Regions from separate parts of the Erwinia pyrifoliae DSM 12163 genome, predicted to be linked through region 4. Evidence: predicted binding sites of a transcription regulator. Region 4 holds the regulator's gene; each other region holds the start of a gene.
The links. The regulator LexA, encoded in region 4, represses DNA repair genes until DNA is damaged. The targets are predictions, from matches to a motif close to TNCTGTATGTACATACAGNA.
Positions count from the first base shown of each region.

Region 1: a site for LexA is predicted at 1,714-1,733, ahead of dinG (ATP-dependent DNA helicase DinG). Genes of this name have one in related genera too.
Region 2: a site for LexA is predicted at 1,561-1,580, ahead of sulA (SOS-induced cell division inhibitor SulA). Genes of this name have one in related genera too.
Region 3: a site for LexA is predicted at 1,085-1,104, ahead of mutH (DNA mismatch repair endonuclease MutH). Genes of this name have one in related genera too.

Region 1 covers NC_017390.1:2,619,060-2,622,610, forward strand. The annotation lists gene dinG (ATP-dependent DNA helicase DinG) at 1-1,690, opposite strand, end outside; gene EPYR_RS11840 (GNAT family N-acetyltransferase) at 1,797-2,315, opposite strand; gene EPYR_RS11845 (helix-turn-helix domain-containing protein) at 2,312-2,875, opposite strand; gene EPYR_RS11850 (MerR family transcriptional regulator) at 3,026-3,551, shown strand, end outside.
Region 2 covers NC_017390.1:2,473,239-2,476,789, reverse strand. The annotation lists gene ompA (porin OmpA) at 1-683, opposite strand, end outside; gene sulA (SOS-induced cell division inhibitor SulA) at 1,034-1,540, opposite strand; gene EPYR_RS11215 (TfoX/Sxy family DNA transformation protein) at 2,138-2,767, shown strand; gene yccS (YccS family putative transporter) at 2,764-3,551, opposite strand, start outside.
Region 3 covers NC_017390.1:3,164,476-3,168,026, forward strand. The annotation lists gene ptsP (phosphoenolpyruvate--protein phosphotransferase) at 1-112, opposite strand, end outside; gene rppH (RNA pyrophosphohydrolase) at 125-652, opposite strand; gene mutH (DNA mismatch repair endonuclease MutH) at 1,337-2,023, shown strand; gene EPYR_RS14470 (TerC family protein) at 2,134-2,844, shown strand; gene EPYR_RS14475 (YgdI/YgdR family lipoprotein) at 3,005-3,220, shown strand.
Region 4 covers NC_017390.1:3,633,553-3,637,103, reverse strand. The annotation lists gene plsB (glycerol-3-phosphate 1-O-acyltransferase PlsB) at 1-959, opposite strand, end outside; gene EPYR_RS16500 (diacylglycerol kinase) at 1,087-1,452, shown strand; gene lexA (transcriptional repressor LexA) at 1,563-2,171, shown strand; gene dinF (MATE family efflux transporter DinF) at 2,354-3,551, shown strand, end outside.

The sequences.
Region 1 (3,551 bases), 1.0 Mb from region 4:
GCACCAGCATCATCAGACGCAGTTCGGGTAGATAGCTGAGAAACTGCTGCATGGCGCGGTTGCTGGCAAACAGCACCAGGATGCCCTTATGCGCCGCCAGGCGGATCTGCTGGCGGAAGAAGTGCGCCATTTCCGCCAGGTGCTGTACCTCGTTGGCCAGCATCGGCTCCACCTTCATCTGCGGGATGACCAGCTTCCCCTGGGTAACATGGTTGAACGGCGAGTCCAGCGCCACGAAGCGATCGCCAACCTTTTCGCTCAGGCCGGACATCTCCTGCAGACGTTGAAAACTGTTCAGCGAGCGCAGCGTGGCCGAGGTCAGCACCACATGGGGAATTTTGCGCCACAACAGCTTTTCCAGCTGCTCACTGACGCGAATGCCGGCGCAGTGAAACAGGTAATGCGCATTACCGTCGCGCGTTTCGCGCGTGATCCATTTCGATACCGGCGCTCCGGACGCCTGCTCCATCGACGCCAGCCGCCACAGCTTGCTGCCGGCCTCAAACGCACCGAGCGCACGGCTCATCTGGATCAGCGTGCGCTGCAGGCGCACCACGTCAAACTGGCCGGTCTTCTCGCTCAGATCGTTCATCAGCCCTTCGGCCAGCCCGCGCAGCGCGTCACTGAGTTTAAACAGCCGGGCGCACAGGGCCATTATCTCTTCCGGCAAGCGCCCCATCTCAAAGCGGAACGCGTCTTCCAGCCCCTCTGCGGGTAGATACAACGCGAAAATCTGCGTGAGCATTTGCAGCTGTTCACGCATCTCTTCGCAGTGGGCTTTCAGCTTGTCAGGATGACTGAGCGGCGGCGGTCGTTTCGGGCGGAACTGCGCCAGGCACTGTTCTACCAGGCGGCAGAACAGATCGAGCTGCAACGCGTTCCAGCCTGGGGTCACGTCACCGCTCATCTCCAGCGCATCACGCGCCACGTCCGGCAGATGATGGCCTTCATCCAGCACCAGCAGCAGATGTTTCGGCGGCGGCAGCACCGATTCGGTTTCCAGCGCCGCCATCACCAGCGCGTGGTTCGCCACCACTACGTCAGCATGTTCAATTTCACGCCGCGCCACATAAAACGGACATTCACGGAACCAGTGACAGTGGCTGCCAAGGCAGTTGGCCTTATCGGTGCTGAGACGCTGCCAGAGCGAATCTTCAATATTTTCCGCACTGTGATCGCGCAGGCCGTCCCACTGATGACGATTAAGGGATTTTTCCAGTTCGCTACAGACCGCGCGCTCATCCTTACTGGCGGTCATCTCGTCGTCGAGAAACAGCAGCAGATCGCCCTGCTGCTGTTCGTCGCCTGCCAGCGCCGACAAATTACGCGGGCAGACATAGCGCCCACGGCCAAAGGCAGCGGTAAACCTGAGTTCGGGGATGATCTTTTTCAGCAGCGGCAAGTCTTTGCTGAAAATCTGATCCTGGAGCGCCACGTTGGCGGTACTGACCACCAGCGGTTTTTCCTCAGCACGGCTTACGGCAATGCCGGGGATCAGATAAGAGAGGGTTTTACCCACTCCGGTAGGCGCTTCGATAGCCAGGTGGCGGCCGTCGTCACCCGCCAGCGTTTTCGCCACTTCGGCAATCATCTGCCGCTGCGGAGCGCGCGGAATAAAATCGGGGACTTGCTGTTGCAGAGCCTTATACCACCCGGCAATTTGCGTTTTTAATGCGACAGTTAACGCCATGACAACCACTTCCAGCTAAACAGGGCTGTATTTTTGCACAGTATGGCGTCGCCGTCAGCCTGCAAACGCCCGTTGGCAAAAACTATCGCCCCGGCAGCCGATGCGGTCAGACGCTGCGCTGTTTGTACATCAGTGTGGTGCTATCCTGCTCGCCCGCCGTGGAGCGCGCACAGGCGGGGATCCGCCCGGCGACCTGCCAGCCCAGCTGATGATAAAGTGATTCGGCCACATCGCCGCTGCGCGTATCCAGCACCAGCAGGGTGCGCCCGGCCTGCCAGGCCCGCTGTTCGGCGCGGCACATCAGCTGGCGGGCAATGCCGCGTCGCCGGGCGCGCGGGTGAACCAGCAGCTTAACCACTTCAGCGCGATGTACTCCATTGGGCGGCATCGCCAGCGCCAGCATCACCGTAGCCACAATTTCCCCCTCAATGCGCGCCACCAGCAGCTGCTTATCTCCACATGCCAGGCTGAGCGCCGCATCCTGCCAGAAGTGGCGCAGTACTTCAGGGTCAAGATGGATAAAGCCGATACTGGCACCTTCAGCAATACAGGCATCAAGCACTGCACACAGTGCCGGCAGTTCGTGCTGCGCCTGCTGCGCCGTCAACCACTGATATGCCGTCATGGCCGAGCCACCACCAGCGCATAGTGCGCCCCCGTGGCCTCCGGCGCATGAAAAGAACTGCGGCCAAACAGATGAAAACGCAGACAGTCACCCTGCTCCAGCCGCCAATGGCGTTCATCCATAGTGAACTCCAGCACGCCGCCCAGCATCCAGATATGCTGCTCCAGCCCGGCCAGCGACGGCATGTCGTAGTCGATTCGCGCGCCGCCATCCAGCCGTGCTTCAACCAGTTCAGCATGAAATGCCTGTGCCGGGGGCGATACGCTACGCCGCCGGTAGCCGCTCTGCGCATCGTGCCAGACGCTTTGACTATCCCCGCGCATAAGCTGCATTCCGCCCTGCTCAACCTCACTCAACAGGCGCGACATGGTTAAGCCATAAGCGTTGCACAGACGATTGAGCAGGGTGGCTGTCGGGCTGGTTTCTGCCCGTTCAATGCGCGACAGTGAAGCGCGGCTGATCCCGGTCAGCTCGGCCAGCGTCTCCAGCGACCAGCTTTTTTCCAGCCGCAGTTCAGCAAGACGCCGGGCAAGCCGTTGTTCGGTTGCATTGATATCCATCAGACCATCTCAAATATGGGAATTAATCTCTTTTATGAGATATAATCGTATTTTCCCGCCCCGGCAAGTTGTACACAAAAAAATAGTTTGTACAATAAAGCAGAATTGAGTAGTTTGGTGGCAGGTCTGACAGTCAGTAAGAGGTAATTCATGACCTTGTACAGTATCGGTGACGTTGCCGAAAAGTGCGGTATCAACCCGGTAACGCTGCGCGCCTGGCAGCGACGTTATGGACTGCTGAAACCCCAGCGCACTGAGGGCGGCCACCGTCAGTTCGACGATGAAGATATTCTGCGTATTGAAGAGATCAAACGCTGGATTAAAAGTGGCGTATCGGTGGGTAAGGTTAAGGCCTTGCTGGAAGGCGAAAACATAAGCCAGGATGATGGCATCGTTGCTCTCCAGGAAGAGATGATGAGCGTTATTCGGCTGGTGCGCCCATCCAAACTGCGCGTCAAAATCGCCTCATTAGGTAAAGAATTTCCGGTTGATACCCTGATCGACCAGGTTTTTGTCCCCATCCGTCATCGCCTGGGGCTGGATCAAAACACGGCGCGCACCCTGTGCAGTTTTCTCGATGGGGCGCTGATTGATTATATCTCCTTCTGCCTGACCGGCGCGCGTAAGAAAGCAGGAAAAGATGCATTGCTGATAGGTTGGGGGATAACCGACCGTA
Region 2 (3,551 bases), 1.2 Mb from region 4:
GACTTCAGGGTGAAACGCTTGGTTTCCACAACTGGAGCTGGAGCTGGTGCTGGAGCAACAACTGGCGCCACGTCATCCTGACCGAAACGGTAAGAAACGCCAACGCTCAGCATAGAGTTATCAGGACGCGCACCAACGGTACCTGCATCACCGATGTTGTTAACCCACTGGTAGTCCAGGCGAGTTGCCCAGTTTTTGGTCACTGCATATTCAACACCAACGGCTGCCAGTGGAGAAACACCGGTGTCGTGGTTGCTGATGCGGCCAAAGGTTGGGTTGGTCTGAGTCGCGTCAGCGCGCCATACCATACCACCCAGACGAGTGTACACGTCCAGATCGTCAGCAATTGGGTAGCTTAACTTAGCTGCCATCTGAATGCCCTGAGCTTTGAAAGCACCGTTAGTGACGTCGCCTTTGTTAGGCATACGACCCAGCCAGTCATAACCCAGCTCGAAACCAAGGTACTGGTTCGCCTGATAACCAAGGAATGCACCAGCACCCAGTTGGCTTTCATGAGTTGGACCATCGTTGTTTTCGTAACCGTTACCGTAGTAACCAGTATCATGGTACTGAGACCAGCCCAGCTTACCACCGGTGTACCAGGTGTCATCTTTTGGGGCGGCCTGCGCTACGGTAGCGAAGCCAGCCAGTGCCACTGCAATTGCGATAGCTGTCTTTTTCATTTTTGCGCCTCGTTATCATCCAAATAGGCAATGAGCTTAAATTTAGCTCTTTGGTTTAATCCTTCGCCGGGTTGTAAAGCTCGATTATGACTCTTCCAGAAAATGGAGGTTATTGAGCACCCTGGCGAGCTAAAGTCTACAACGTACCAGCAAACTTACAAGTACGATGTGACGATGCTCAGCAAAAAAAAAGGACTTCATACACAAATTTTAACATTTAAGAGTGAATTTTTTGCTGAAAAAGGAGTCGTGAATGGCAGCTAAACCATTGTCCCGCCGCGCCCTGACTAACATCCGTCACACGGAAGCGGTTTGTTAAAAAAAATTTCTGAGAAAAATCTCGTTTTTACTTAATGATACAAACTTGATTGAATTCTTAACCCATGTAAAGGTCTGGCAGACGGCAAAACATTGCATTCCGATCTCATAATCAGCCCCAACGCCTGGCCGGACTTAGCTGCTTGCTGCAAACGCTTACGCTCAGTCTCAGATATTTCATCTGCCAGCCAGCCCAAAACGACACTATAGTTCCCCGTTTGTAAGGCTTTAATCATCGCCTCTACGGTGGTAATGGTGCCGCAATAGGGTGACTGCATAACTTTGTCCAGAGGCAGCCCGGAGCGCAGTAACCAGTCACGACTGAGTTTCTGTTGCGATGTTAGCCATAGCTGCCAGCGAGATTGCGTACCCAGTTGCTGCAACAGTGGCAGCAGCAATAGCTGAGTCATACCAGGATGATCCTCATTATGAACCAGTTCGCTGATCAGGCCGTCGGCACAGATCGATGCGGGGATCGCCGGTGTTGAAACGTGCTGATTGCGTTTAACGGATTGATTTTTCATGAAATGAGTACGCATAAGGTCTTCGCTCACCAGTTGACTGTATGAATATACAGTATAGCGAGGTTGAGTAAAGATCAACCTTAATCTTACTTTATACCCAGCCATAAGCAGGATGTTTCAGTCCGCCCGTCGTTCTCTTGCCTGATAAGGCGGCCCTTTGTGCATGTTTACGCGGTGAGCAAAAAAACAATGGCGTGTGCTTAACAAATTTTTGTCGACATCTTCTGCCCTGTCTCTGCGTATGTACGACATTGGTATCAACAATTTCAGATATATTATTGGATATCAGCGTTCATTCAGACTTCGATCCCAAAGCACAGTATTGATGGTCATTAACGCTTCAACCTTCAGGCGGATGTCGTAAACGCGCGAATCAACTCTTTTTCCCACAGCCTGGCAAGCCAGAAATGAACAGTGGCACACTGTGCAAAATCCGGGAGTTACCAGCGCATTTCACCGCCGCCAGATGTTTTTTCGTAACGTCTCGCAAAATCACAATGTAAACCCGCCGGACGCGATTTATTGATTGAACCCTTAATGAAGATTGCATACTTTCTAAAACGCAAATTAGAGAGGGATATACGCATTTTCTAATCGATACAGGGAGAGATCATGGATTGTTCAAGGCGTAAGACAGAAGAAGCTAAACAGCGGTTGGCCCGGCTTGGCGAAGTCAAGTCACGTACTCAGTTTGGCGGATATTGCCTGTCAGTGGAAAAAACTGTGTTTGCGGTCGTGGCTGAGGGGGAATTGTATCTGCGCGCCTGTGAGCAGGTGCAGCCCTATATCACCGAACGCAGGATGGAAGCACTAAGTCTGAACAAGCGCGGCGTGCCGGTGGAGCTAAACTATTATCGCGTCGACCGGGCGCTATGGTCCGACAATGACCTGCTGCTGGCATTCTCGCAGCTTTGTCTGCTGGGGGCGCGCAGGCAGCAGCAGGATCGGCAAAAGAATCGGCGACTCAAGGATTTACCCAACATGGGCATTCGTATGGAGATGCTACTGCGTCAGGTCGGTATTTGCAGTATTGAAATGCTGATACAGCAGGGCGCGAAGCGCAGCTGGCTAAGACTTCACGCATGTAACAAAAATTTGGGGATAACGGTTCTCCTGGCACTGCAGGGTGCGATTGTCGGAAGGCATTACGAGGCGCTGCCGCTGGCGGTGAAAGAAGAGCTGCGCAGCTGGTTTCACCGATATGCGCAGTGGGAAGCCAATAAGCAGCACTCCGGAAATTAGTCTCGCAGTGAGAGATCGTTTTTTAGCCTTGCAATCTCCGGTAGAAGAGCCACCAGCAGGCCCATCTGCTGTAGCACCAGTGGCTCTTTCGTTTCCGTGTCAGTCTCGCTTTGCCGGATACGTGAGGCCAGGCTGCCCATCATCTGTTTAGTCCTGTTCCCGTCCACTGTTTCAGTGTGCAGAACATCATTGACGTAGCTGACGGTGTCATCCATCAGTTGGAGCAGGGCAGCATTTTCCAGTTTTTCACGGTGAGCTCCCAGGGCAGAAATATAGCTGAGAAAGGAATGATTAAGGCATAACAGTCTGAAGGCCGCTTCACGGAGGGCAAGTCCCGCTTTATTTTCTACTGACAAATTAGACACCACTGATGCCAGTTCAGCATCGCCATTGTGGGCATCGCGCCGTGCAATACGATAATCCAGACGATTATCCTTGCCTTGATGGTATTGTTCCATAATGGCGTCCAGATAACGGCAGTTTGCATACAACGAACGCCCGGCCACGGCAGGAAGCCGATGAAAGTGCCAGTCAGGCCAGATAAACGCCACAGCCAGCCAGGCTATGCCGCAACCGATTAACGTGTCGACAATACGCGGTATCGCCACTTCAAAGCCTTCACCCAGCAGGTTAAAACAAAGTAATACCAGCAGGGTGATAAACGTTGTTGCATGAGCATACCGCACATGGCGGAAGGCAAAGAAAAGCACCCCGGAGACGACGATCAGTATCAGTTGCCCCTCGGTCGATGGAACCAGCCACAATAGCGGCAACCCAAGCACTA
Region 3 (3,551 bases), 470 kb from region 4:
AGACCTCGGTATCCATCGCCAGACAAATTTCGTTAACCAGGATATCCAGCGCCTCGGTAAGCCGGGGCGCTGCCGCCACTTTTTCAACTATTTCGCGCAGCTGTGTGAGCATAATCTATGTGGCTTAACCTCTCTTTCGTCGATAACCTGGCGTATTTCTCTGTACGGCACTCTCCTGCAGGGGCATGACCACGCCAGCGAACTCTTTCATTACGCGACGATAAACATCACGTTTAAAAGAGACGACCTGGCGAACCGGATACCAGTAGCTCACCCAGCGCCAGCCGTCGAACTCTGGCGTGCTGCTGGTTTGCACATTGATATCCGCGTCATTGCACATCAGCTGCAGAAGGTACCACTTCTGTTTTTGGCCGATACAAACCGGCTTTGTGTCCCAACGCACCAAACGTTTCGGCAACTTATATCGTAACCAGTTACGGGTCGCGGCAAGGATACGAACATCCTTGCGGTTCAGGCCGACTTCCTCGAAAAGCTCGCGGTACATCGCCTGCTCCGCAGTTTCACCAGGATTAATCCCGCCCTGAGGAAACTGCCAGGAGTGCTGACCAAAACGCCTGGCCCACAAAACCTGCCCCTGCCTGTTACAAATTACGATACCCACATTCGGGCGGTAGCCATCATCATCGATCACCGGACTACCTCAAACTAAAACTGGATGTTCTGATTGTTTCATACTCCTTACAGACGGTAAACCACTGCTTTTACACGATCCTGCTGAATCAGGCTGGGATAACTGTTGGCAAATCGCAAAGTTATGAACAGAATTGCGGATAAAAGAGCGATCTTATTCACGTTTTCTGTGGATAGCTTTGTGTAGAACTCTGTTAACAGATGGGGAAAACTTTACTCACAGCACAGTGTACTTTTGCACAACATAAAATTAAACGCATATTTATCAACGATATTTATCATAAATTGCCGCTTTTACGCCCGCTGTCATACCGCTGTCATATCAACCTGAACCGTCACTGGTGAAAGATCGAACGCTTACTACGTTATCCACAGAATATGTCGATTAGTTAGGCTGGATCAGGTTAAAACTTGAGAAAAATGCCCGCGTCAAGGCTGTAAATGGAAACAGTATGGGCTTTACCTGTGAGTTATCCCACTTTTCTGTGGATAACTACCCCGGTGATCCTGTTCATTCCCGGTGACAAGCCGGGTAAAACCGCCGCGCATTGTCAATGTTCAGGCGGCTGATGCCATAAAAAAACGCCATATATCATGCTATTATTAGCGTTACCCCCAGTTCCAGAATGGAAAGGAGCGGCGCAAATAAAAAGCGCCTGTTTTTTGAACAATAACGGAAGCGATAATGAACGCTGAGATTGATCGGATCCCCCCACCACAAAATGAAGATGAGTTGCTGGCGCGAGCCAGCGCACTGGCGGGCTACACGCTTGGGGAACTGGCGTTGCGCATCGGTTTACCTGTTCCGCGTGATTTGAAGCGCGATAAAGGCTGGGTCGGCCTGCTACTGGAACGTTATCTTGGTGCCAACGCCGGCAGCAAACCGCAGCAGGATTTTGCCGAGATTGGCGTAGAGCTGAAGACGATTCCGGTTGATGCCGCAGGCCGCCCGCTGGAAACGACCTTTGTCTGCGTGGCACCGCTGACCGGTAACAGCGGAGTCACCTGGCACAACAGCCACGTCCGGTATAAGCTGGCACGGGTGTTGTGGGTTCCGGTAGAAGGCGAGCGCAGCATTGAGCTGGTGCAGCGGCGCGTTGGTGCTGCATTGCTATGGAGCCCGAATGCAGACGAAGAACGGCAGCTGCAAAGCGATTGGGAAGAGCTGATGGATATGATCGTGCTGGGCAAGGTGGATCAAATCACTGCCCGCCACGGTGAAGTGCTGCAAATCCGCCCAAAGGCCGCCAACAGCAAAGCGCTGACTGAAGCGATTGGCCGCAACGGGCAACCTGTCATGACGCTGCCGCGCGGCTTTTACCTGAAGAAAACCTTTACCGCTCCACTGCTTGCCCAGCACTTTTTGTTATGACCGCACTGGCGGAATGCACGCTAAAAAAATGCAGTAAAATTTTCATGCTGCAATCAACCTGCGTATAATCTTCGTTTATATTTTGTTTAAGTTTAAGGTGTAACGAAATAATGTTTGAATGGATTGCCGATCCCAACGCATGGTTAGCCCTCGGAACGTTGACCGTCCTCGAAATCGTTCTCGGTATCGATAATATTATCTTCCTTTCGCTGGTGGTGGCGAAGCTACCGAAGCACCAGCAAAATACCGCCCGCCGTCTGGGTCTGGCCGGTGCGATGCTAATGCGCCTCGGTCTGCTGGCTTCCATTGCCTGGGTTATCCGCCTGACCGACCCGCTCTTTACCGTGATGGATCACGACTTGTCCCTGCGCGACCTGATACTGCTGGGCGGCGGACTGTTCCTGCTGTGGAAGTCAGGTATGGAGATTCATGAAACTATTGAGGGCGGTTTTGACGAGCACAAAACCAACGTGCATTCGTTCATGGGTGCCATCGTACAGATTATGCTGCTGGATATTATCTTTAGCCTCGATTCGGTGATCACAGCGGTTGGCCTGTCCGATCATTTGATTATTATGATGGCCGCAGTGGTAATTGCGGTGATGGTGATGATGTTTGCCGCGCGGACTATTGGCGGTTTTGTTGAACGTCATCCGTCGGTAAAAATGCTGGCGCTGGCGTTTCTCATCCTCGTTGGCTTCACATTAATACTCGAGAGCTTCCGCATTCATATTCCGAAAGGTTACATCTATTTTGCTATGTTCTTCTCCATGGCGGTAGAAAGCCTGAATCTGTTACGTAACAAAAAACAGCCCCGCTGACATTGTTCCGCTACCCTGGCCAGTCGCCGGGGTAGCACGGACAGATGTGACGGGTTTGTCCTTCGTCACTCCTTTTTTCGGAATCATACTGTTAATCTGACAAGTAAAAGCGTTTATTACTACACTTAGAGTTTGCTCTGAGAAATGCAGGGAGATGAATATGAAGTGGTTTTTTGACGCAGCGGTGCTGGGCATTGCCGTGATGATTAGCGGCTGTAGTAGCGATTACGTGATGGCGACCAAAGACGGTACAATGATCATGACCGACGGAAAGCCCCAGATTGACAAAGAGACCGGGCTGGTGAAATATACTGATCAATCCGGTCATGAACTGCAAATCAACGGTGATGAAGTCTCTTCTATGGTTGAACGTTAATCCGCGTTTTGTTACCTGGTAACGCACGATGACAGGTGCCAGCTACCGATTTTCCCGCTCCGTCGCATCTTCCCCCATCCGCCCGGCGCGGTTATTTACCCAAGTCATTCGAGTTGCAGGACAAATAGCAACGCGTTTCTGAGCAGCACGGGTGCTGCCTGCTTAGGGGGAAGGCTCCAACCTGAGCCGGGTAAATAAGAGCAGCCAGCGCATCTTTAGCCTGGAATATGACGGGTATCATCGCCCCCGGGTTTTGGCCGCGTGACGCGCTATCCCGCTGGTAGCAACCCCCTGTTGCGCACGTAGCTTAAGTCCCTGACCTTCGCCTAAT
Region 4 (3,551 bases):
AGCACGTAAGAGAGCAGCAGATAATCCATATGGCTGCGGTGGCACGGCACATACACAATTTCGTGCCCGTCCTGCGCCAGCTGGCGCACGCGCTCGCCGCCGTTAACGTTAATGCCCTGGTAGAGTTTGCTCCAGGTCCAGCCCATGATGCGGTCTGTGAGGCGAATCGCCTCGTAAGAGAAGTCGGCAGCGACCTCCTCCATCAGTTCTATCGCATTCTGTTGCGCTTTCTCGTGGGAGATCTTCTTGCTGCGCGCCTCATCCTCTACCGCTTTAGCGATGGCCTTGGACTGTAACAGTTTATTGAACAGATCCTGACGTACCGGCAGGCGTGGCCCGACTGCCGCCAAACGCTGGCGGGCAAAGTGCATGCGCGCAACGCGGGCCAGCTTCTGGGCGATAATTTTGTCGGTGCCGTGTTCTGTTGCCATGTGGCGCAGCGACACCATCGGTGAGAAACGCACAAAACTGTCACGGCCTAACCACAATACGGCAAAGAATTTCTGGATGCCGTTCAGCACGCGCAGATGCGGCTGATCGTCGCCCTGCACCTCGCGGCCTGGGGCGCGTCCAAACATCACCGAGACGGGCACCATCTGGACATCAAGTTCCGGATGGTTGCGGTGCAAATCCAGATAGTCATGGAACAGCTTAACCGACTCCAGATTCGGGACGAAATAGGGGAATACGCGCGGGCCATCATGGATAAAGACGTGGCGTGGCAGCAAATTGCCATCGATATCCAGCGGTTCCAGCGGATCGGGCAAGTCCTGTTTGCGACACTGATCGCGCAGCGCAAGGAGATCGGCCTTTGAATCATAAGGCAGTACGTACATAATAGGGCGCGACGTATCAAGCCCGAGTTCAGCAACCGGCTCGGCCGGAATTGCTTTACTTTTTACCAGTAATTTAACCGGTAAATTCAATAAGTTATAATATAAATTACGCCAACCTGACATAGATAAAATAAAGCCTCTTGTTAGCAAAGCGACGCAAGCATACCAGAAAGTGCCAGCGGAATCTGTGATGTTACAAAACCAGAACATCCAGTGAATGACATTCAACTTCTTAAAGGACTATCTCATTATGGCAAATAACGCTACCGGATTGATGCGAATTATTAAGGCTGCCGGGTATTCCTGGAAAGGTCTGCGCGGCGCATGGCGGCATGAAGCGGCCTTTCGCCAGGAAGCTGCGGCAGCGATTATCGCCATTGTTATTGCTGGTTTTCTTAATGTCGACGCGATAACTCGTGTGCTGCTGATAGGCTCCGTCGTGATGGTGATCATCGTCGAGATCCTGAATAGCGCCATCGAAGCGGTCGTAGACCGTATTGGTCATGAAATCCATCCCCTCGCCGGCCGGGCAAAAGACATGGGTTCCGCCGCCGTATTGATAACGATTTTGTTGGCCGTCTTAGTTTGGATCATGCTGCTGCTGCCGCTTTTGTGATGAGTCACTCAGAAAACTCAACAAATTGAATTTAGCCCAGCTTTAGGTTTTCAATACAGAAATACCTGTATATACTCACAGTCGACTGTATAAACAACCAGGGGGGCGGAATGAAAGCACTAACGGCAAGGCAGCAGCAGGTTTATGACCTGATTCGCGACCACATTAATCAAACCGGTATGCCCCCGACTCGGGCAGAAATAGCCGCGCAGCTCGGTTTCCGCTCTCCAAATGCGGCTGAAGAGCACCTTAAAGCACTGGCGCGTAAAGGCGTAATTGAGATTGTCTCTGGTGCTTCACGCGGTATCCGCCTGATGATGGAAGAAGAGGTCGGGCTTCCATTGATTGGCCGGGTAGCAGCCGGTGAGCCGCTGCTGGCAGAACAGCATATCGAAGGGCACTATCAGGTTGACCCGGGCTTGTTTAAACCAGGTGCCGATTTCCTGCTGCGTGTTAGCGGTATGTCAATGAAAAATATCGGTATTATGGATGGTGATCTGCTGGCGGTGCATAAAACGGAAGATGTGCGCAATGGTCAGGTTGTTGTGGCACGCATCGATGATGAAGTTACCGTTAAGCGGCTGAAAAAAAATGGAAATATGGTGGAGCTACTGCCAGAAAATCCGGCGTTCCAGCCGATTGTGGTCGACCTGCGTCAGCAAACGCTGACCATTGAAGGGCTGGCAGTTGGCGTCATCCGCAACGGAAACTGGCTTTAAACGTCGTCCTTTACCGAATATTGCGCGCTGTACCCACGGCGCGTAGCTCCCCGAAGCAGCCATTTTACTCAAGATAATGCGAGTTGCAGCAGGGCGATTAGCCAACGCGCCCGCCAGCATAAGCGATGCGGGGAGAAGAGGGCGGCTAACGTACCACCTGCTGCCGGCACACAAAGGTGTTAATGCGTTTATTATCTCCTGCTGACAAACATCTCTGGCGGCTGGCGCTGCCCATGATCCTCTCCAATATCACCGTCCCGCTGCTGGGGCTGGTAGATACCGCTGTCATTGGCCATCTTGACAGCGCTGCTTATCTCGGCGGCGTGGCGATTGGCACCACGGTGACCAGCTTCCTGTTTATGCTGCTGCTTTTTTTACGCATGAGTACCACCGGGCTTACGGCGCAGGCGTTTGGGGCTAACGACAAACTCGCGCTGGGCAGGGCGTTAATGCAGCCACTTCTGCTGGCTCTGCTGGCGGGAGGGCTGTTTATCGCCCTGAAAACGCCGCTTATCCATCTGGCACTGAAACTGACCGGCGGCAGCCAGCAGGTCCTGCATCAGGCGGCACTATTTATGCAGGTGCGCTGGCTCAGCGCACCTGCCACACTGGTAAACCTGGTGCTGCTTGGCTGGCTGCTGGGCGTGCAATATGCTCGTGCGCCGGTGATCCTGATGGTCGTTGGCAACCTGGTGAATATCCTGCTGGTCCTGTGGTTTGTGGTTGGCCTTAAATGTGGCGTGCAGGGAGCGGGCGCAGCTACGGCCATTGCCGAGTATATCAGTCTGATCGTCGGGCTGCTGCTGGTCAGGCGGGTAATGGTGCTGCGCGGGCTGTCGCTGCGTCTGATGCTTAAGGCATGGCGTGGGGATCTGACGCGCCTGCTGCGACTGAATCGCGATATTATGCTGCGTTCGTTATTGCTGCAAATCTGCTTTGCCACCCTGACTCTCCTTGGCGCACGCTTAGGGAATGACGTGGTGGCGGTCAATGCGGTGCTGCTGATGTTCCTTACCTTCACCGCTTATGCCCTTGATGGCTTTGCCTATGCGGTCGAGGCCTGCTCCGGGGAAGCTTTCGGGGCTGGTGATAGTAAGCAGTTACTCACCGTATGGCGCTCTGCCTGTCGGCAGGCGCTGCTGGTAGCGCTGGCTTTCTCGCTAATCTATGCCATGTGCGGATCGCAGATTGTAGTCCTGCTGACGTCACTGGAACCGCTGCGCCAGTTGGCGGATCGCTACCTGTGGTGGCAGGTACTGATACCGTTAGCAGGCGTTGGCTGTTATTTGCTGGACGGCATGTTTATCGGTGCTACACGCGCCAGAGAAATGCGTAATGGTATGGCGGTCGCCGCGCTGGGTTTTGCCCTGACGCTGCTTA